4 regions of the Micromonospora sp. D93 genome follow, and region 2 is predicted to be linked to each of the others. Evidence: riboswitches for the same ligand, from Rfam matches in the RefSeq annotation. Region 2 holds a riboswitch; each other region holds the start of a gene.
The links. Region 2 has a riboswitch for cyclic di-AMP ahead of KBX71_RS29735 (coiled-coil domain-containing protein). Riboswitches for the same ligand answer to the same signal wherever they lie in the genome.
Positions count from the first base shown of each region.

Region 1 (4,749 bases), on a different contig from region 2:
GTGCGGGGTCGGCGCTCGCCGTGGCGGTCCCGGCCGCTGGTCTGGCTCGGTGAGGTCTCGTTCGCCTTCTACCTGGTGCACGTGCTGGTGATGACGAGCGTGCTGCGCTGGAGCGAGACCTGGGGGATCGGCTTCGCGGGCTGGCGTGGCCCGGCCGTGGTGCTCGGCTTCCTGGTGGCGAACCTGGTCCTCGCCGGGCTGCTGCACCGCTTCGTCGAGACCCCGATGATGCGCCGGCTAGCGCCGCGCCGTCCGGCCCGTCCGGCACCCGTCCCCCGACCACGCACGGCCGGCCACGACGACGCACAGGCCCCCGCGAGCAGCGCCCGCGACGAGGCCGACGGGGCCGCCGACGAGGTCGGTCCGGCCGGGGGTCGATCAACGTACGTCGACAGGCGCTGACAGCGTCCACCCTGGTCAACGGGGTCGGCGCGGCGTGATCCGACACGCCCGTGGTCGGTGCGTCCGGGTCGGCGCGACGGTAGCGTGGGGACGTGCTTCCGGTCGCGTTCACCTGTCCGTTGTGGTGGGTGGCGCGCTGGGCGACGCGGGTGCTGACCAGCCTCGCCGTCGTCGCGGCCCTGACGCTCGGCGCGGGCCCGGCCACGGCCGCCGCGCCAACGTCCAGCCCGGTGCCGGCCCCGAGCGCGATGCCAGCCGGCGGGCCGCTGGCGGCCTCCTTCCGGCACGTGGGGGCGCACAGTGCGGCGATACCGCCGGAGGCCGCCGAGGACTCGGTGCCTGCATGGTCGGTCGACACGTCGGCGGTGCTCCCCGCTGACCGGGGCACCGCCGCGGCGGGGTTGCTGCCGATCCGCGCGGCCGAGTCCGACCGGCTGCCCCTCGTCGACGCTGCGAGCGGCCGGGCCTCCCGGGCCCCACCCCGGCGCTGAGCCACCGGGACGACCGTCCCGTCACCGCGCCCTGTCGACCCACCCGCTTCCTACCCCGCCGACCCGTGGTCCTCCGTGGCCCGCTGGCCGGCGCGGCTCCCATCGCACTGCTCTCTCCCCGAGGTGCCGACCATGGAGACCGTCGTCTTCTACCAGTTCGTGACCGAGGTGCCGCAGGCCGCCGCCATCTGGTCGACCCTGTTCCTGTTGACCCTGGGCCTCCTCACCGTGCTGGCCGCCCGCCCCGAACGGGACCAGCCCACCGACGACCCGCCCCCGGCCGTACCCACAGCGCGGGAGTTGGCCGCCGCCGAGGCCGTCGACAGGCGTCGCTACGCCGAGGAGGTGGCCGTCGCCGCGGCCGGCGCGGCCACCACCGCCCGGCGGCGACGCGCCGCCTGGCTGACCGCTCAGGAGCAGATGGAACGGGCCTGGATCGGGTACGACGAGGCGGACATCGCCGCGCGTCGCTTCGCGGGCGCCGGCGCACTGCCCACTCCGCAGACTCCGCACACCCCCTCCGAGTACGCGGCCCGGGAGCGCTATCTGCACCGCGCGGCGATGGCGGCGTACTGGCGGGGCGATCTGACCATGGCTCAGCTCGGCGACGTGTTCGGGCACCGGCACGGCTGGGATCCCCGACGACACCCGGTCGAGCAGGAGGCGCTGATCAGCCGGGTGATCCGGGATGCGCGGCTGGTCGACTACCAGGTGGCCACCGGCCGCGAGCGGGCCGCCTGGCGCGACGCCGAGTTGGCCGCCGAGTCGGCTCGCACCCTCGCCGAGGAGGCGTACGCGGCGGAGGCCCGGCTGCGTCCGACCCCGGCGCCCACGCGCCAGACGGTGGCCAGGGCGTTGCGTCCCGCCGTCGTGGCACGGTGGCGGCCGGCCCGGGTGGGTTGAGCCCGATCCGTGATGTGAGGCCGGTCACCGGATTGCTGAACCGGACGTCCGGCGCGATCGGCGTCATTGTTCCCGCGATTGTGGTCGCGTTCTTTGCGGCCTGTCCGGTTGTCGCCCGGAGGCGTCACCGTAACCGGTTGTCCCATCGAGTCACATCATCTGCAATACGCGCAGAAATTGGCGCGTCAATTGGGGTTTACGCAGGTGAACCTGGCTTGGCAGGGCGCGAAGTGGCCAGTAGTGTCGTCCCGTCCGGTGCGGTAACCGATCGCAAGACGCGACGCCGCATCGACCCGCTCAATCGTGATCTACGAACCGGGGACCCATCAGTAAGTCCGGGGTGAATCCGCGAGCCACGGCCCGCGGTAGGGCGATCTTCCCGCCCGAATCCGTCAGCTAACCCGGTAGGCGGTGTCGGAAGGAGTCAACTCCTCGTGCAGCACCTTTCCACCCCTCGGTTGTTCCCTCGCCTCCACGGCGCGGCGGTGCGCCCGCTCATTCGTCCAGTGACGGTGAGCTGACCCCCGGGTCATCGCCTTTCCCGCCCGGCCACTCCGGGCGTTCCCCTGAGCGGTTCACCATCCGCGGGCCACGGTCCGCGCGCTGGCGCCTGCCCGGATACCGGTCCGGCCCCGGTGTGCCGCTCTCCCCCCGATCCGTGGAGGACCCGTGAAGCACACCCTGCAGCGTCAGCTCCGCCGCCTCGCCACCGAGCGTCCGTACCAGATCGTCGCCGCCTCCGCCGCGGCCCTCGCGATCGCCACCACCACCGGCGCCCTGCTCACCACGGCCGACGACGCCCCGGCCGGCCAGCGCACCGCGACCACGGTCGCCGAGATGCGCAGCGACGTCGCCGCCTCCCGCGGTGACGTTCGGGACGCGTCCCCCTCGGCCAGCGCCGCGCCGAGCACGGCCGCCCCGGCCACCAGCGCCGCGTCACCCGCCGCCAAGGCCAGCAGCAACCCGGACCTGACCCGGAAGCCGGAGCGGCCGAAGCCGCCCGCGACCAAGGTGCTCGACTACGACTACGAGGCGCAGAACACCTACTACAACTGCGGCCCGGCGGCCACCCGGAACGCGCTCAGCGCCGCCGGCATCGACCGCACCCAGGAGGAGCTCGGCGCCGAGCTGGGCACCACCGAGATGGGCACCAACTCGGCCGAGGACACCACCCGGGCGCTCAACGCCGAGGTGAAGGGCTCCCCGTACCGGACCAGGATGTTCCCCGGCGCGCCCAGCCCGGCACAGATGGACCGGCTCCAGGCCGACGTCGTGAAGGCCATCACCGACGGCCGGGGCGTGGTGGCGAACGTCGTCGGCGACGCCACCGACACCGACGGCGGCTGGCACTCGTACGGCGGTGGGCACTACATCGCCGTCGTGGGTTACAAGGACAACGGTCGCACCGTGCGGATCGCCGACTCGGCGAACCCGGCCGACCCGTCGTACTGGGTCACCACGATCGACCTGGCCAACTGGATCACCAGCCGGGGCTACTCCGCCTGACCCGGGCACACCGACCGCCGCGGGCGTCGTCTCCCACAAGGAGCCGGCGCCCGCGGCATCTTCGCGCGGTGGCAGCCGGGCGTGCGCCGTCGTCGACGACTCTCGTGGCGGGCCGTGAACCGTGGGAGACTGCGGCCGTGGTGGAGAAAACGGGTGGTCACGCCGGCCGCAGGCCGGTCCTGCTGCTACTGCACGGCATGGGCGCGACCGGCGACGTGTGGTTGCCCTGGGCGCCGTACCTCGAGCAGCACTGGCCCGGTCGGTGGCTGGCACCGGACCTCGCCGGCCACGGCTGGGCGCCGCCGCTGCCGTCGTACTCCTTTGTGGGCTTCGCCCAGCAGGTCGCGCAGGCCCTCGCCCCCGACGACCGGCTGGTCGTGCTCGGGCACTCGCTGGGTGGGGTGGTCGGCCTGGCGCTGGCCGCCCGTGACGCCGGAACGCCTGTGGACGCGGTGGTCGGGCTGGGCATCAAGGCGCTGTGGTCACCCGCGGAGCTGACCCGCGCCGCCGAGGTCGCCGCCCGCCCGGTGAGCTGGTTCGCCAGCCGCACCGAGGCGGCTCGCCGCTACCTGCGCGTCTCCGGACTGGCCGGCCTGCTGTCACCGGACCACCCGGTGGTGGACGCCGGTCTGCGGCAGGTCGACGGCCGCTGGCGTCTCGCCATGGACCCGACCGCCTTCGCCGTCGGCGAACCCGATGTGGCCGCGCTGCTCGCGGCGACCGACGTGCCGGTGGTCCTGGCGCGCGGGGAGAACGACCCGATGGTCACCGACGAACAACTCAAGGAGTACGGCGTACCTGTCGCCACGCTGCCGGGTCTGGGCCACAACGCGCACGTGGAGGACCCGGCGGCGGTGCTGGCGCTGCTCGACAGGTACCGCTGAGCGGCTAGGCCGACGCCGACGCGGTAAGTGTCTCCGCGGGCGCCAGCTCCCGGCGGGCGGCGGTCAGGAACATCTCCGCGTACGACTCGGCCGGGAAGTCACCCAGGTAGCGGCGGCGGGTGGCCCAGCGGGCCTCGGCCAGCGGGTCGGTGTCCAACAGTGCGGTCAGCACCTCGTCCACGTTGGACATGTCCCGGCGCAGCACGTAACCCGACCCGGCCAGCGGGAACCGCTCCACGAACCGGTCGCCCTCGTCGCCCATGTCGGTGACCGCGTACGGCTTGCCGGAGTAGAGGAAGTCCGAGATCACGCCGGACACGTCGGAGACCAGCGCGTCGGCGGAATTGACGCACTCGGTCAGGCTCAGCTCCCGGGCCGCCGCGCCGACCACGTGCTGGCGGCCGGTGCGGGCCCGGTCGGCGACGAGCAGCTCGGTCAGGCGGCCCAGCTGGCGGGCCGACGCCGGGTTCTGCCCGGTGTACGGGTGGGCCCGCAGGATCACCGTCGCGCCGCGCTCCAGCAGCCGGTGCAGCAGCTCCTCGGCCACCGGTAGCGAGCAGTAG
Region 1 covers NZ_JAGPXW010000003.1:205,111-209,859, reverse strand. Annotated here, with positions in the region: gene KBX71_RS05375 (acyltransferase) at 1-402, shown strand, start outside; gene KBX71_RS05370 (hypothetical protein) at 495-893, shown strand; gene KBX71_RS05365 (hypothetical protein) at 1,026-1,796, shown strand; cyclic di-AMP (ydaO/yuaA leader) riboswitch at 2,081-2,222, shown strand; gene KBX71_RS05360 (C39 family peptidase) at 2,466-3,302, shown strand; gene KBX71_RS05355 (alpha/beta fold hydrolase) at 3,440-4,186, shown strand; gene KBX71_RS05350 (CDP-glycerol glycerophosphotransferase family protein) at 4,191-4,749, opposite strand, start outside.
Region 1: it holds a riboswitch for cyclic di-AMP, as region 2 does, so the genes downstream of both, KBX71_RS05360 (C39 family peptidase) here and KBX71_RS29735 (coiled-coil domain-containing protein) in region 2, are expected to answer to the same signal.

Region 2 (4,749 bases):
CAGGTCCGCCAGTCCAGAAACGCCCCGCCCGCGCCGATCTTGCAGTTTCGGTCGCCGATATGCGCCGAATGACCTCTTGTGTCGCGACAGTAAACGCAAGATCGCGGAAGAGGGGCACCCCACCCTCGTCGATCATGGAGTTACGGTGCCGGGTTTGGCTCGATCCGGGCACTTTGCCACCCACCACAAGTCCATGATCGACGGAACAGCGCGGGGTTGACGAACAGCCACTCCGCCTAACGCAACGGTGTTCACATCCTGGTTGCAGCGCGATCATGGAAGCGTCGCGTGTGATCACGGCGCGGTCGACGGCCGATGTGATCAGGTGGTGCGGCCACGGCCCGCGAGGGTGGTTCCGGCGGCGGGACGGCGCCGGCCCCACGGCTTGTACGTGGACAGCACGGTCGCGATGATCATCAGGCTGGTCGACACCGCCGGCGCGATGACCAGGTCGGCGCGATCCCGTGTGGGCAGGGCGGCGCCGACCGCTCCGGCGTGGCGCAGGTTCGGGAGCAGCAGAAACAGCACCAGCCCGACCATCACAGTGGTGAGCACGAGCTTGACCAGCACCCAGCGGTGGCGCAGCAGCCCCCACGGGGTGAGCAGCGAGCTGGCGACTCCGATCAGCCAGACCAGGACGCTCAGCGGCGCGAACAGCACAGTGCCGACCAGGGCCGTGACCGGATAGACCACCCCCGGGTCGGCACCCCGCTGCACGGCGATGCCGAGGGTGAGCAGCACCAGGTCGGTGCCCAGCCAGCCGAGTGAGGTGACGAGGTGCAGGGTGAGCAGAGCCTTGCGGGTGCGGGGTCGGATCCGAGGCATACCGCGATGCTGCCCGCCGGCCCCGGCCGGGTCGTCCGACGAGCGACGACATCAGGGGTACGTCCGGCGACGTAGCCCGGCCCGGACGCAGGTGATGCCTGTGAGTCATCACCGATGGCTCACAGGCATCACGACGCGTGGGTCAGTAGACCGACAGGTGTACGTGGTTGGTGTGGTCGGTCGACGGGGTGCCGTGCGCCCCGCTGTACGACTTCCACCCGCTGCTGGGCAGCCAGATCTGCTTGTACCAGATCACGTAGAGCACGGCGAGCCGGTCCGCGTTGCGGATGAAGTACGCGGCAAGGTTGTTGCCGTAGGTCTTGTCGCCGCCGGTGGCGGCTCCACCGAAGCCGCTCTTCTGTGCGGCGAAGTCGCAGGCCCGACCCTTCGGGTGTTCACCAGAGCCGCTGGGGCGGTGGCACGAGACGTACCGGGTGAAGCCCGCGGCCTTGGCCTGGTTGAGGGCGTGCAGGGTGCGCGGGGTGATGCAGCCGTTGGCCGGCGTGGGGTCGTTGACGCTGCACGACTCGGAGGGCCAGGAGCCGTCCGAGTTGCGCGGTGCGGCCTTCGCGTTGGCGCTGGAGGTGCCCCGGTTGGAGCCGGTGTCGGCGGTGGTCTGCGGCTTGGGCGCGGTGGCCACGGTCAGGGCCCGTTCGGCCTGATCCTTGCGCTTGGCCATCACCGCGACCTGCTTGCGTTGTTCGGTGATCTCGCCGTCCAGGGCGCCCCGGGTGCGGTTGGCCTGGTCCTTGCTCTTCAGCAGGTCGCCCAGCACCCTGTCCTCGTTGGCGGCCACCGCGTCCAGCGCGGCCGCCCGGTCCATGAAGCCTTCGGGAGTGTTGCTGTTGAGCAGCGCCGACATCGCGCCGAGCCGGCCGGTGCGGTACGCCACTCCGGCGATCTCGCCGACCTTGCTGCTGCGCTGGTCGATCTCGACCTCGATGGTCTTCAGCTGGGTGGCGAGCTGCTGCTGCCGTTGTACGGAGGTGTCCAGGGCGCGCTTCGCGTCCAGGTAGCCCTTGCTGGCTGCCTCGAGTTGGGCGCGCAACGCCGGGGTGCCGCCCTCCTCGTCGGAGTCGGGTGCGGCGGCCCGCGATCCGGTTGGGGGAGCGGCCGAGGCGGTGCCGGCCGGAAGCGCGACGCCGAGGGCGAACATCGCGACGATCAGGGCCGCCAGTCGGGCGGCGGGTGGTCGTGCTGGTGCCACTGAGCATGTCCTTCCGTCAGCCGCCGACCGGGTTAGCTGACGGGTTCGGGACGGAAGATCCCTACCGCTGACGCGGATGCACCCCAGAAACATGGTTCCCCGGTTCGCCCAGCTGGGCGATTAGGCGGCGACCACCACCGGCGCCGGGAGGGCGCCGCCTGGTGGAGGCCGGGACCGAGCCTACCGGTGCCGATGGGGCCGCTGCAGCCAATGTGACGGACGGTGCGTGCGTCACCACGGAAAATTACGGCGAAAGCCGAGCAATGTTCCGAAAAGCCCCGTCACCATTCGATGGAGCCACACGCTCCGGAGGCGGCGCCGGGCTCGATCTGCAGTGTCGCGTGCTCGATGCGGAAGTCGTCGTGCAGGGCCGTACGCGCCGCGGTGAGCACCGCGCCGACCTCCGCGCCAGGTGCCATGGTCAGGTGTGCGGAGGCCACATCCATGCCCGAGGTGAGCGTCCAGACGTGCAGGTCGTGCACCTCGACGACACCGGGGACCGCGGCCAGCCGGTCGTGCACGGCGGTCACCTGGAGGTGCTCAGGGGCGGCCTGCACCAGGATGCGGACGGCGGCGCGGGCCAGCCGCCAGGTGCGCGGCAGGATGAACACGCCGATGGCGACCGCGACCAGGGGGTCGGCCCACCACCAGTCGGTGACGGTGATGAGCAGTGCCGCGCCGATGACGCCGAGCGAGCCGAGCAGGTCGCCGAGGACCTCCAGGTAGGCGCCCTGGAGGTTGATGCTCTCCCGGGCCCCGGCGCGCAGCAGGGCGAAGGCGGCGATGTTCGCGAGCAGGCCGAGCACTGCCACGGCGAGCATCGGGCCGGCGATGACCTGGTGCGGATCGCCGAAACGGCGGATCGCCTCGATCACCACGTAGATCGCGACGCCGGAGAGCAGGACGGCGTTGGCCAGCGCGGCGAGCACCTCGAGTCGGTAGAGCCCGAAGGTGCGTTGCGGGTCGCCGGTGGCCCGCCGGGTCGCCGTGATCGCGGCGAGCGCCATCCCGATGCCGAGCACGTCGGTGAACATGTGCCCGGCGTCGGAGAGCAGGGCGAGCGAGCCGGTGTGCAGGGCGACCACCGCCTCGACCACCATCAGGGTGGCGAGCAGCCCGAATGCGGCCCAGAGTCGACCCCGGTGCTGGTGTGCGGCATTGGCGACGGACCCATGGTGGTGGTCATGACCTGCGCCCACGAGAACCACCTTCCGTCGCTGGCCGGGACCCGGTCAAATGTATGCTCACATCGCTATGTGTGCAAGTATATGTGCAGCGCCTCTCACCGACGGCGGTCCGCGCAGGTCAGCCGGTCGAGTCGATGGTGGTGAGCCGCTGGGTGGCCCGGGAGAGCGCCACGTACAGGGTGCGTACTCCGGCGCCCGGATCCGCCCGGATCTCGCTCGGGGCGACCAGCACCACCCCGTCGTACTCCATGCCCTTGGCCTCCAGGCTGGTCACCACCTGCAACCTCGGCGCGCCGAGCGCGCCGAGCCAACCGGCGACCTCGTCGCGGCGGGGGACCGGCGTGATCACCCCGACCGTGCCCTCCACCTCGGCCAGCAGGCCGGCGGCGGCCTCCACTGTCGCGGTCTCCAACCCGGTTGCGGGTACCACCAGCTCGACCGGTTCGACCCCGGTGGAGCGGACGGCTGTCGGCAGCGGCAGGTCGGGGTAGAGCCGACGGATCTCCGCCGCCGCCACCGCGAAGATCTCCGCAGAGTTGCGGTAGTTGGTGGTGAGCGTGAAGTCGTGTCGCTTACGCCGGCCCAGCGCCTGGTCCCGGGCTCGGTTCAGCTCCTCCGGATCGCCGGTCCACGCGGTCTGCGCCGGGTCGCCCACCACGGTCCAGGAGGCCAGTCGGCCGCGCCGACCGATCATCCGCCACTGCATCGGCGAGACGTCCTGCGCCTCGTCCACCACCACGTGCGCGTACTCCCGGTAGTCCTCCGGGCGCTCCCGGGCCGCCGCGCGGGCGGCCCGCTGCCGTTCGCCGAGGGTGCTCAACTCGCGGACGCCACCGGCGAGCTGGAACGGATCGCGTCGCGCGCGAGCCGGCTGCGCGGGCTTACCGAGCAGCGCGTCCAACTCGTCCAACAGCGCCACGTCGGCGATGGTCAGCCCGGCCGAGTCCAGGTTCCGGTACGCGGCGTTGAGCAGCCGGATCTCCGCCGAGGAGAGGATTCCCCCGGCGTACCGGCGCAGCCGATCCGGCTGCGCCAGCCAGCCGAGCACGTGCCGGGGGTGCAGCCGAGGCCACCACGCCTTGAGGAACTCCCGGAACTCCGACCGCTCGGCGATCTCCGCCTCGAAGGCGGGCTGCTCCGGCAGCCGACCGCTGCTCAGCTCACGGGCCTGCGCCCAGAGCGCTGCGAACACCCCGTCGAAACCGGCCCGACGCACCTCGTTGCGCCGCGCGCCGCGTTGCAGCGCGCGATCCCGGATCCGGTCCAGCGCGGCCCGGTCCAGTCGCAGCAGCGTGCCCCGGTAGAGCAGCCGTAGCTCACCCGGGCCGCCCGGCACCGCGTCGCGGGCCGCCCGCTCCAGCACCCGGCGCATCCGCAACGAGCCCTTCACCGCCGCCACCTCGGGCGGGTCGGGGCGGGTCGCTGTCATCCCCGGAAAGAGGGTGCCCAGCGAGTGCAGGGTCGCGGTGTCCTCACCGAGCGACGGCAGCACGGAGCCGATGTACTCGACGAAGACCGACGACGGGCCGA
Region 2 covers NZ_JAGPXW010000037.1:49,609-54,357, reverse strand. Annotated here, with positions in the region: gene KBX71_RS29740 (hypothetical protein) at 322-825, opposite strand; gene KBX71_RS29735 (coiled-coil domain-containing protein) at 968-2,032, opposite strand; cyclic di-AMP (ydaO/yuaA leader) riboswitch at 2,038-2,169, opposite strand; gene KBX71_RS29730 (cation diffusion facilitator family transporter) at 2,314-3,231, opposite strand; gene KBX71_RS29725 (AAA family ATPase) at 3,338-4,749, opposite strand, start outside.

Region 3 (4,749 bases), on a different contig from region 2:
CCGATGCTGCTCTCCGACCGCGACCTGGTCTCCGAGATCAAGGCCGGCACGCTGGGCCTGGAGCCGTTCGAGCCCACCCTGGTCCAACCGTCCAGCATCGACGTCCGACTCGACCGGCTGTTCCGGGTCTTCAACAACCACCTCTACACCCACATCGACCCCGCCATGCAGCAGGACGACCTGACATCGGTGGTCGAGGTCCCCGACGGCGAGCCGTTCGTGCTGCACCCGGGGGAGTTCGTGCTCGCCTCGACGCTGGAGGTCATCTCGCTGGGTGACCAGCTCGCCGGCCGACTGGAGGGCAAGAGCTCCCTGGGCCGGCTCGGGCTGCTCACGCACTCCACCGCCGGTTTCATCGACCCGGGCTTCTCCGGTCACGTGACCCTGGAACTCTCGAATGTGGCGAACCTGCCGATCACCCTGTGGCCGGGCATGAAGATCGGGCAGCTCTGCATCTTCCGGCTCTCCTCGCCGGCCGAGCACCCGTACGGCTCGGTGGTCTACGGCTCGCGCTACCAGGGTCAGCGGGGGCCGACGCCCAGCCGCGCCTGGCAGCACTGGCGCACCTGGCCAACCCGCTGAGCTTCACCCGCTGTAACAGAACGACGAGGGCCCGCCGCGACGTGATCGCGACGGGCCCTTCGATCACCCGGGGTCAGCCCGGGCGGCCGTAGCTGTGGATCGGGCCGTCGTCGACCTTCTTCATCTTGACCGGTTGACCGGCCTGCGAGGCGTGCACCACCCAGCCGCCGCCGACGTACATGCCGACGTGGTGGATGTCGCTGTAGTAGAAGACCAGGTCGCCGGGGCGCAGGTCGCCCTTGCTGACGTTCTTCGTGACGCGGCTCTGCGCGGCGGCGTTGTGCGGCAGCGACACACCGGCCTTCGCCCAGGCGGCCAGCATCAGCCCGGAGCAGTCGTACGAGTTCGGACCCTCGGCACCCCAGACGTAGGGCTTGCCGATCTGCGCGCAGGCGAACTTGACAGCGGTGCCCGCGGCGCCGCCGGGGTAGCTACCCGGGCAGGGCGCTGGGCGCAGCGGGCCGCCACCACCGCTGCCGTACACCTTCAGCCGCAGCTTCTGCAGGCGGTCGATCTCGTCGTTGATCTGCTTCTTCTTCGCCGCCAGCTGAGCTTCGGTGCGGGCCAGCTGGGCAACCATCTCGTCCAGCGGCGCCTTCTGCGCGGCCAGCTGGTCGCGCAGGTCGGCCACCTGGCGTACGTCCTTCTGCTGGTTGTGCGCGAAGCGGTCGAGCATTTCGAGCTGACCGACCACCTCGCTCGGCGACCGGCTGCCCAGCATCGCGTTGACTGTCGAGACGTTCTCACCCATGTAGGCGCGTACGGCCAGGGCGCTGACCTTGTCCATCGCGGCGTCGACCTGACGCTCCAGCGGGGTGATCCGGGCGGCCAGCGCGTCGGCCTGCTTGCGCTTCGCACCGAGGTCGGTGCGGGTGGCGTTGTGCCGTTCGATGACCGGTTCGAGCTTGTTCCAGTCGGCGTCGATCTGGCGCTCGATCTCGGCGACGGACGGGTCGGCGTGGGCCGCCGTGGCACTGCCGGTCAGGACGACGGCGATGCCGGCCAGCGCGGCGAGTGCGGTGGTGAAGCGGGACCAGCGTGGGCGCGGCACGATCGACGGCGGGCCGGCTGATGCCGACCGCTCGGACGACGGCCGCGGGGCATGGAGTGCCACCGGGGTTCCGTACTCCTTCTTCCTGACCGCCTACCGGGTTAGCTGACGGGTTCGGGCGGGAAGTCGGCGCCCTACCGCAGTGGCTGCGGATTCACCCCGAGGGACCTGGGTCCCCGGTTCGCTCGGAAACGACTCGGCGGTGTCGGTCCGTTACCGCCCGGGCTGGGCGGAGCTGCTGTCGGGCCGACGAATGACCAGAGTAGAGACGCTTGTTACCGATCCGCAACCCGTGCGGCCGTGACACTCCGTACGGATTGGACGAGGTCACCGACCGTGTGTGAAGAATTCTTTCCGCATACTTCGATAGATGGAAAGGTATTGACCTGACCTCCCGGGCGGCGCGATGGTGACCTGACCTCACTCCGCGAGAATCTAGGGGGTTCGATGCACCATCCAACCCTGTCGACCGGCTGGCGGGCACTGCTCGCCGCCACCGTTGTCGCCGCCGCGACCACGGTGCCACTCTCCGCCGGCCCGGCCGCCGCCGCGCCCACCACCGACCGCCAGCAGCAGTACGCCGCCGCGGCCACCGAGTACGGCGTGCCGACCGTCGTGCTGCTCGGCGTCTCCTACCTGGAGTCGCGCTGGGACACCAACGCCGGCACACCGAGCACCAGTGGCGGGTACGGCCCGATGCACCTGACCGACGCCCGGCACGTGGCCGCCCTACCGGGGCGCGGTCACCACGACGCCGGCGCCGAGGACCCACGCGGCGACGACTCGCGTCCCGCCCGGGTGCCCGCGCCCCGGCCCGTCGAGGCCCCCGCGCCGCCCACCGCCGCGTTGCAGACCGTTGACGCCGCCGCCACGCTGACCGGTGCCACCCCCGAGGCACTGCGCACCGACGCGGGCCTCAACATCCGGGGTGGGGCCGCGCTGCTGAGCGCGTACCAACGGGATCTGAACGCGCCGGTCGGCGCGGACACCGACCCGGCGGCCTGGTACGGCGCGGTGGCCCGCTACTCCGGCGCGGACAGTGCCGACGCCGCCGCGGCCTTCGCCGACGAGGTCTTCACCACCATCGGCGCGGGCCAGACCCGGGTGACCGACGACGGCCAGCGGATCACCCTGCCGGCCCGCACGGTGCTGCCCGAGCGTTCCTGGTTGGACCGGCTGGGCCTGCGCCGGCTGGCCCGCCCGGACGGGGTGGAGTGCCCCCGCACCATCTCCTGCGAATGGATCCCGGCGCCCTACGAGGCGTTCGGCGACGGGGACTACGGCAACCACGACCTCTCCGACCGGCCCGCGCGGCAGAAGATCGAGTACATCGTCATCCACGACACCGAGGCGAGTTGGGCGACGACCCTGCAACTCGTCCAGGATCCGACCTACGTGAGCTGGCACTACTCGCTGCGCTCGGTCGACGGGCACATCGCCCAGCACGTGCGGACCACTGACGTCGGCTGGCACGCCGGCAACTGGTACGTCAACGCCAAGTCGATCGGTCTGGAACACGAGGGCTTCGCGGCGCAGGGCACCTGGTACACCGAGGCGATGTACCGGACCTCGGCGAAGCTGGTCCGGCACCTGGCGCTGCGGCTGGGCATCCCACTGGATCGTCAGCACATCATCGGCCACGACAACGTGCCCGGAACCATCCCCTCGACAGTGCGGGGAATGCACTGGGATCCGGGGCCGTACTGGGACTGGACGCACTACTTCGACCTGCTGCACGCACCTCGACTGGACACCGGCACCCCGGCCACCGGGCTGGTCCGGATCGACCCGGACTACGCCACCAACCGGCCGGCGTTCACCGACTGCGTCACCGCGGGCGTGCCGTGCGCGCCGCGCGGCTCCTCGGCGGTGGTGCTGCGCAGCGCACCGTCCGCCGACGCGCCGCTGGTCAACGACATCGCGCTCCGCCCCGACGGCACCCCGAACACGATGGCAGTGTCGGACCACGGGGCCCGGGCCTCCGCCGGGCAGACGTACGCGCTGGCCGGACGGCAGGGCGACTGGACGGCGATCTGGTACCTCGGGCAACGGGCCTGGTTCCACAACCCGGCGTCCGCGCCGACCGCCAGCTGGACCGTCGGCGTCGTGGCCACGCCGAAGCCCGGCCGGGCCACCATTCCGGTGTACGGACGGGCGTACCCGGAGCAGTCGGCGTACCCGGACGGGGTGCCCTACCAGGCGATCTCGTCGCTGCAGTACACCCTGGCCGCCGGGCAGCGGTACGCCGTCGGCGCGGTGCTGGCCGGCGAGTACTACCGGGCCAGCACCGTCGACGGCTCCTCACCGGGTGACTGGACGGTGATTCGCGGCAAGAACCGCTACGCGCAGATCCAGTTCGGTCACCGGATCATGTACGTCGACCTCGCCGACGTGCAGCTGCTGCCGTCCCCGGTGGGCGCGCCCCGCTGAGAAACCACGACGGCCCCCGGTCGGTGACCGGGGGCCGCCGTGTCGCGGGGTGGATCAGCCGGGTCTACGGAACCCGGCGACGGGCATGGTGTTGATGCTGGACACCTGCACCGGTTTGCCGGCACGTGGCGCGTGCACCATTGTGTTGTTGCCCAGATAGAGCCCGACATGACTCAGGCCGGAGAAGAAGAAGACCAGGTCACCGGGCCGGGCGTCGGCTCGCGAAACGGCCTTGCCCTCGTTCCACTGGTCACCGGTGTGGTGGGTGAGGTAGATCCCGGCCGCCTTGTAGGCGTACTGGGTCAGCCCCGAGCAGTCGAACGAGTTCGGCCCGGTGGCACCCCAGACGTACGGCTTGCCGACCTTGCCGCAGGCGGTCTTGATCGCGGTGCGGGCGGCCGCGCTGAACACTCCGTTGATGGTCGGGCAGGCCGCGGTCTTGACGGTGGTCTTCGGCATCGACGCCTCGAGTTGCTTGATCTCGGCGTCGATCTGCTTCTTCTTGGCCGCCAGATCGTTCTGCTGCTTGGTCTGGGTGACGATCAGCGCGTCCAGCTTCTGCTTCTCACCGTCGTACTTGGCACGTACGGCCAGCACACCCTCGACCTCCTTGCGCTCCCGCGCAGCGAGCCGGTCGAGGATGGTGAGCTGCTCGGTGAGCGTGTCCGGCTTGGCGCTGACCAGCA
Region 3 covers NZ_JAGPXW010000009.1:691-5,439, forward strand. Annotated here, with positions in the region: gene dcd (dCTP deaminase) at 4-582, shown strand; gene KBX71_RS34565 (NlpC/P60 family protein) at 656-1,696, opposite strand; cyclic di-AMP (ydaO/yuaA leader) riboswitch at 1,710-1,845, opposite strand; gene KBX71_RS12875 (N-acetylmuramoyl-L-alanine amidase) at 2,081-4,063, shown strand; gene KBX71_RS12880 (NlpC/P60 family protein) at 4,118-4,749, opposite strand, start outside.
Region 3: it holds a riboswitch for cyclic di-AMP, as region 2 does, so the genes downstream of both, KBX71_RS34565 (NlpC/P60 family protein) here and KBX71_RS29735 (coiled-coil domain-containing protein) in region 2, are expected to answer to the same signal.

Region 4 (4,749 bases), on a different contig from region 2:
GTGACGTGGGTCAGGCCTGCTGCTGTGCCTTCTTGCTGGGAGTGTCGGCGAAGAGCGCGAGCAGGTCGCCGACCTGCCGGTCGGCCTCGGCGGGGTGCCGGAAGCGGCCGGCCGGGTTGAGGGTGTACTCGTTGCGTCGCCCGACCCGGGTGCGGTGCAGGTAACCGCCCGCCTCCAGGTCGGCCACGATCGCCTGCGCGGCCCGTTCGGTCACGCCGACCTCGGCCGCGACGTCACGCAGCCGGGCGGTCGGGTCGCGGGCGATGGCCAGCAGGACGTGCCCGTGATTGGTGAGGAACGTCCAGTTCCGCCCGCCGTCGGTGTCGCCCGTCACCGTGCTCGCCATCGTCTGACCGCCTTTCGGGGTGTCCGCCTGCCCTCGGGAGAGTCTGGTCCGCCCTGCCCCGTCACGGTTGCCCAGGGGGCGGCCGGGGTCAACGTATGAAATCTAAATCACGCATATCTTGACGCATCTTACGGTACGTGTGACGGTGGAGCACGAGCCAGCGCCCGCCACCCGGCCGGCGGCGAGCCGGCTTGACCAGGTCAGACGCGTCGAGACGAGGTGCGGGATGAGTCATACCGGGAGCGTCGGCGGTCAGCCGGGTTCGCAGCGGATCACCGACCGGGCGTCCGCGCTCAGCGAGCCGACCCTGGCGTACGCCGAGCTGGTCGCCGGCAACCGGCGCTTCGTCAGTGGCGCCCCCCGCCACCCCAACCAGGATGCCGGGCGCCGCGCCGCCGTGGCCGACGGGCAACACCCGTTCGCGGTGGTCGTCGGCTGTTCCGACTCCCGGCTGGCCGCCGAGATCATCTTCGACCGGGGGCTGGGGGACCTGTTCGTGGTCCGCACGGCTGGACACACCGCCGGCCCCGAGGTGCTCGGCAGTGTCGAGTACGCGGTGACCGTGCTCGGCACTCCGCTGGTGGTGGTGCTCGGCCACGACTCGTGCGGTGCGGTGCAGGCCGCCCGAGAGTCCGCGGCGACAGGTACCGCACCGAGTGGGCATCTGCGCGCGGTGGTCGACGCCGTGCTGCCCAGCCTGCGCCGGGCCGAGGCCGAGGGCGTGGACGACATCGACGGCATCGTCGACATCCACATCGCACAGACCGTCGAGACGCTGCTCGGGCAGTCCCCCGTGCTGGCCGAGGAGGTGGCGCGGGGGCGGTGTGCGGTGGTGGGCGTGTCCTACCGGCTAGCGGCCGGAGCGGTGCGCCCGGTGGCCGCCGTGCCGGCTGGCTTCGCGACGCTGGACGCCCCGGCCGAATCGACCGACCCGGCTGCCCCTGCCGCCGTCTGACGCGACGAGGGCCGCTCCGCGTCACGCGCGGAACGGCCCTCGACCGGGATCGTGCGGGTCAGAGCAGCGACATGTGGACGTGGTCGGTGTGGTTCGACGGTCCGCTGTACGAACTCCAGCCGGTGGCCGGGAACCAGATCTGCCGGTTCCAGATCACGTAGTAGATGCCGAGACGGTCGGCGTTACGGATGAGGAACGCGGCGACGTTGTTGCCGTACGTCCGGGTGTCGTTGTTGTGCCACGGTGAGAAGCCGCTCTTCTGCAGCGACCAGTCGCAGGCGCGGCCCTTCGGGTGCTCCCACGGCCCGCCGGAGCGGTAGCAGCCGACGAACCGGTTGAAGCCGGCCGCCTTGACCTCCTTGTACGCGTGCAGCGTGCGCGGCGTGATGCAACCGGACGTGGTGGGGTCGTTCTCGCTGCACGACTGGGGCTTCCAGTCACCGTCGGCCGTGCGACCCGGGCCGATCTTCGCGACCTTGGAGGTGGCGTCCACCAGGCCGCCGGTGAAACCCTTGCCGCCGACGAGGGAGAGCGCCTTGTCGGCCTCGCTCTTGCGCTTCGCCATCAGGGCGGTCTGCTTCTGCTGTTCGCGGACCTCGGTGTCGAGGGCCAGCTTGGCCTGCTCGGCGCGGGCCTTCACCTCGTTGACCTCGGAGAGCTTCTTCTCGTTGACCATGTTCATCTCGTCGAGCATCCCGGCACGCTGGACGAACGAGTCGGGCGCGTCGCTCTCCAGCAGCAGCGCGACCGCTCCGATCCGGCCGGTCCGGTACGCCTGGGCGGCGATCTGCGCGACCTGCGGGGCCAACGCGTCCAGGTCGGCCTTTGCCCGGTCGACCTCCGCCGCCAACTCGCCCTGCCGCTTCTTGGACTTGTCCAGCTTGGACTTCGCGGCGGAGTAGTCGCGGTTGGCCTGCTCGATGACGTCGTTGAGCAGCTTGGGCTCGCCGTCCTCCTCGTGCCCGGACGGTGTGGGGGTCGTCGGGGCGGCGTGCGCCGGGAGCGGCCCGGCGAGCACTGTCAGTGCGGCGATCACGGCCACCACGGGAGTCAACCAGCGGCGTAGGGGTGCCGTCACAATGTTCCCTTCCGTCGACCGCCGACCGGGTTAGCTGACGGGTTCGGGGCGGAAGTGGCCCCTACCGCTGACGCGGATTCACCCCAGGTACCTGGGTCCCCGGCTCGCCGGTTGGCGATTGGGCGGTGGCACCGCAGGCGCCGCTTCGCGCCTTCATCGGTAACCGGCAGCGAGGTTACCCGAGAGTCGACCGGGTGAGCTACGCCTGGATGCCGACCAAAAGCGTCATTTCGCCATAGCGTTGAGTGACCAGTGACGTGGTTCTCAGGGTGGATGCCCGATCTGGTCACGCTGAGGAGTGTCACCATGCCGTATCCGTGCTCCTGTTCGACTCCGGCCACCTGTCGGTGGCCTGGGATGGGGGTGCGGTCCGCGGCTGGTCCGGCTCGTCGGAGCCGGCGGTTCGCGGTGAGCTGAGTGCGGCGAGTGCCTCGGTGCGGTCCGGCTGGGGTCGCCGGGCGGGAGCATCGGTGGACGGCGTCGCATCGGTGCGGCCGGCTGCGGTCACCACTGCGGCCAGCCCGGTGGTCAGCGGCACGGCGGCGATCAGACCGAGGGTGGCGACCGCGCTGCGGACGATCTCCTGCGCGAGGAACTCACTGGTGAGGATCTGCCCGATCGGCCGCGAGTCGGCAGTGAGCAGGAGCAGCAGGGGCAGCGACGCGCCCGCGTACGCCAGCACGATGGTGTTGACTGTGGAGGCAATGTGCGCGCGGCCGACCCGGGTGGCCGCACGGTACAGCTGCAACCGGGTCAGGCCGGGGTTGGCGTTCGCCAGTTCGGTGACGGTGGCCGCTTGGGTGACCGTCACGTCGTCGAGCACACCGAGCGATCCGATGATGATTCCGGCGAGCAGCAGACCGTGCAGGTCCACGTCGCCCTGGAACATCGACAGGGTGGTGGCGTCCTCGCTGCCGAAGCCGGTGAGGTGGGTCGCGGCCGTGGCGATGGTGGCGAGCACGCCGGTCAGCACCAGGCTGCCCAGGGTGCCGAGCACCGCGACCGAGGTCTGTGCGGAGACCCCGTGGGTCAGATAGAGCACCACGAACATGATCAGGGCCGCGCCGACCACCGCCACCAGCAGTGGTGACCTGCCGGCGCCGATGCCGGGCAGCACGAAGGTGAGCAGGATGGCGAAGCTGGCGGCCAGCCCGGCGAGCGCGGCCAGACCTCGCCACCTACCGAACGCGACGATCGCGGCCGCGAAGACCACCGCCAGCCACACCATCGGGGTGCCGCGTTGGTGCTCGGCGATGTTCCAGTTGCTCGTGGTGGGATCGGTCGGGTCGGCCAGTTCGACAAGGATGACCTCGTCGCCGACCTCGACCCGGGGTGCGCCGGGTCCGTCGGGCACCGGCGTCTGGACCTGCTGGCCGGCGGTCGGCCCGTCGTCCACCCGGACGTCGACGGTGCCGCACCGCCCGTCGCCGACCCTCGGCGTGCCCTCGGGAACCGACGGCACCGGCGGGCACGGCTCGCTCACCACCCGGGTGACGGTGCCGGGGTAGCGCGGCACGTCCGCACCACCATCGGTCTGCGGTGACCCGCCGCGCGGCCAGAGCAGCGCCGCGGCCAGCACGGTGGCGACGAAGAGGGGTACGACCGTCAGGACGAGGATCCGTCGCACCCGTGGTGGGGCGGACGGAGCAGGGTGAGTGTGGTCGGCGGCCAAGGCGGGACTCCCAACGATCCGGTGCGTGGTACGGGTCAGCGGGCCGGACGGTTCACCGTTTCGGTGGGAAACGCGGCGGACGGCGGGGCGGATCGCTGCCTGATCAACGCTTGATCACGGACGGTCAGTGCTCGGCTCGGTCGGCCGGGGGCGACGCCACGTGGTGGTGTCGCCGGTGCCCGACTGTGCAGCGGCATACGGAAGACCATCGTGGGAGATGCTAGCCAGCCGACCCGGGGCTTGCAGGTCGTGGCGGAGTGTCGGGCGGTCGAACAGCCCGCGCGGCGGCCCCCGGGCCGTCAGCCGCGCTTCATGAGCCGGCCGACCGCCGCCATCATCTCGGTGGCCATCTCGTCGGCCCGGCCCTCGGCGGCGCCCTCGTGCATGCAGTGTCGGGCGTGCCCGTCGAGCAGCCCGAGGGCCACCTTGTCGAGGGCGGCCTGGATGGCGGAGATCTGGGTGAGCACGTCGATGCAGTAGCGGTCGTCGTCGACCATCTTCTCGATGCCCCGGACCTGCCCCTCGACGCGGCGGAGCCGCGCGAGCAGCTGGTCCTTGCTGGCGGTGTATCCGCGGATCGGGGTGGGTGCGGTCATGTCGACCAGGATAGCGTACCCCCAGGGGGTATGGTACGGTCGTGGTCTGATGAGATACCCCCACGGGGTACCGGTACCGTAAGGAGACGATCCGATGGTCAA
Region 4 covers NZ_JAGPXW010000025.1:35,078-39,826, forward strand. Annotated here, with positions in the region: gene KBX71_RS24370 (MarR family winged helix-turn-helix transcriptional regulator) at 11-346, opposite strand; gene KBX71_RS24375 (carbonic anhydrase) at 573-1,301, shown strand; gene KBX71_RS24380 (hypothetical protein) at 1,360-2,379, opposite strand; cyclic di-AMP (ydaO/yuaA leader) riboswitch at 2,384-2,514, opposite strand; gene KBX71_RS24385 (YibE/F family protein) at 2,681-4,051, opposite strand; gene KBX71_RS24390 (metal-sensitive transcriptional regulator) at 4,351-4,647, opposite strand; gene KBX71_RS24395 (heavy-metal-associated domain-containing protein) at 4,742-4,749, shown strand, end outside.
Region 4: it holds a riboswitch for cyclic di-AMP, as region 2 does, so the genes downstream of both, KBX71_RS24380 (hypothetical protein) here and KBX71_RS29735 (coiled-coil domain-containing protein) in region 2, are expected to answer to the same signal.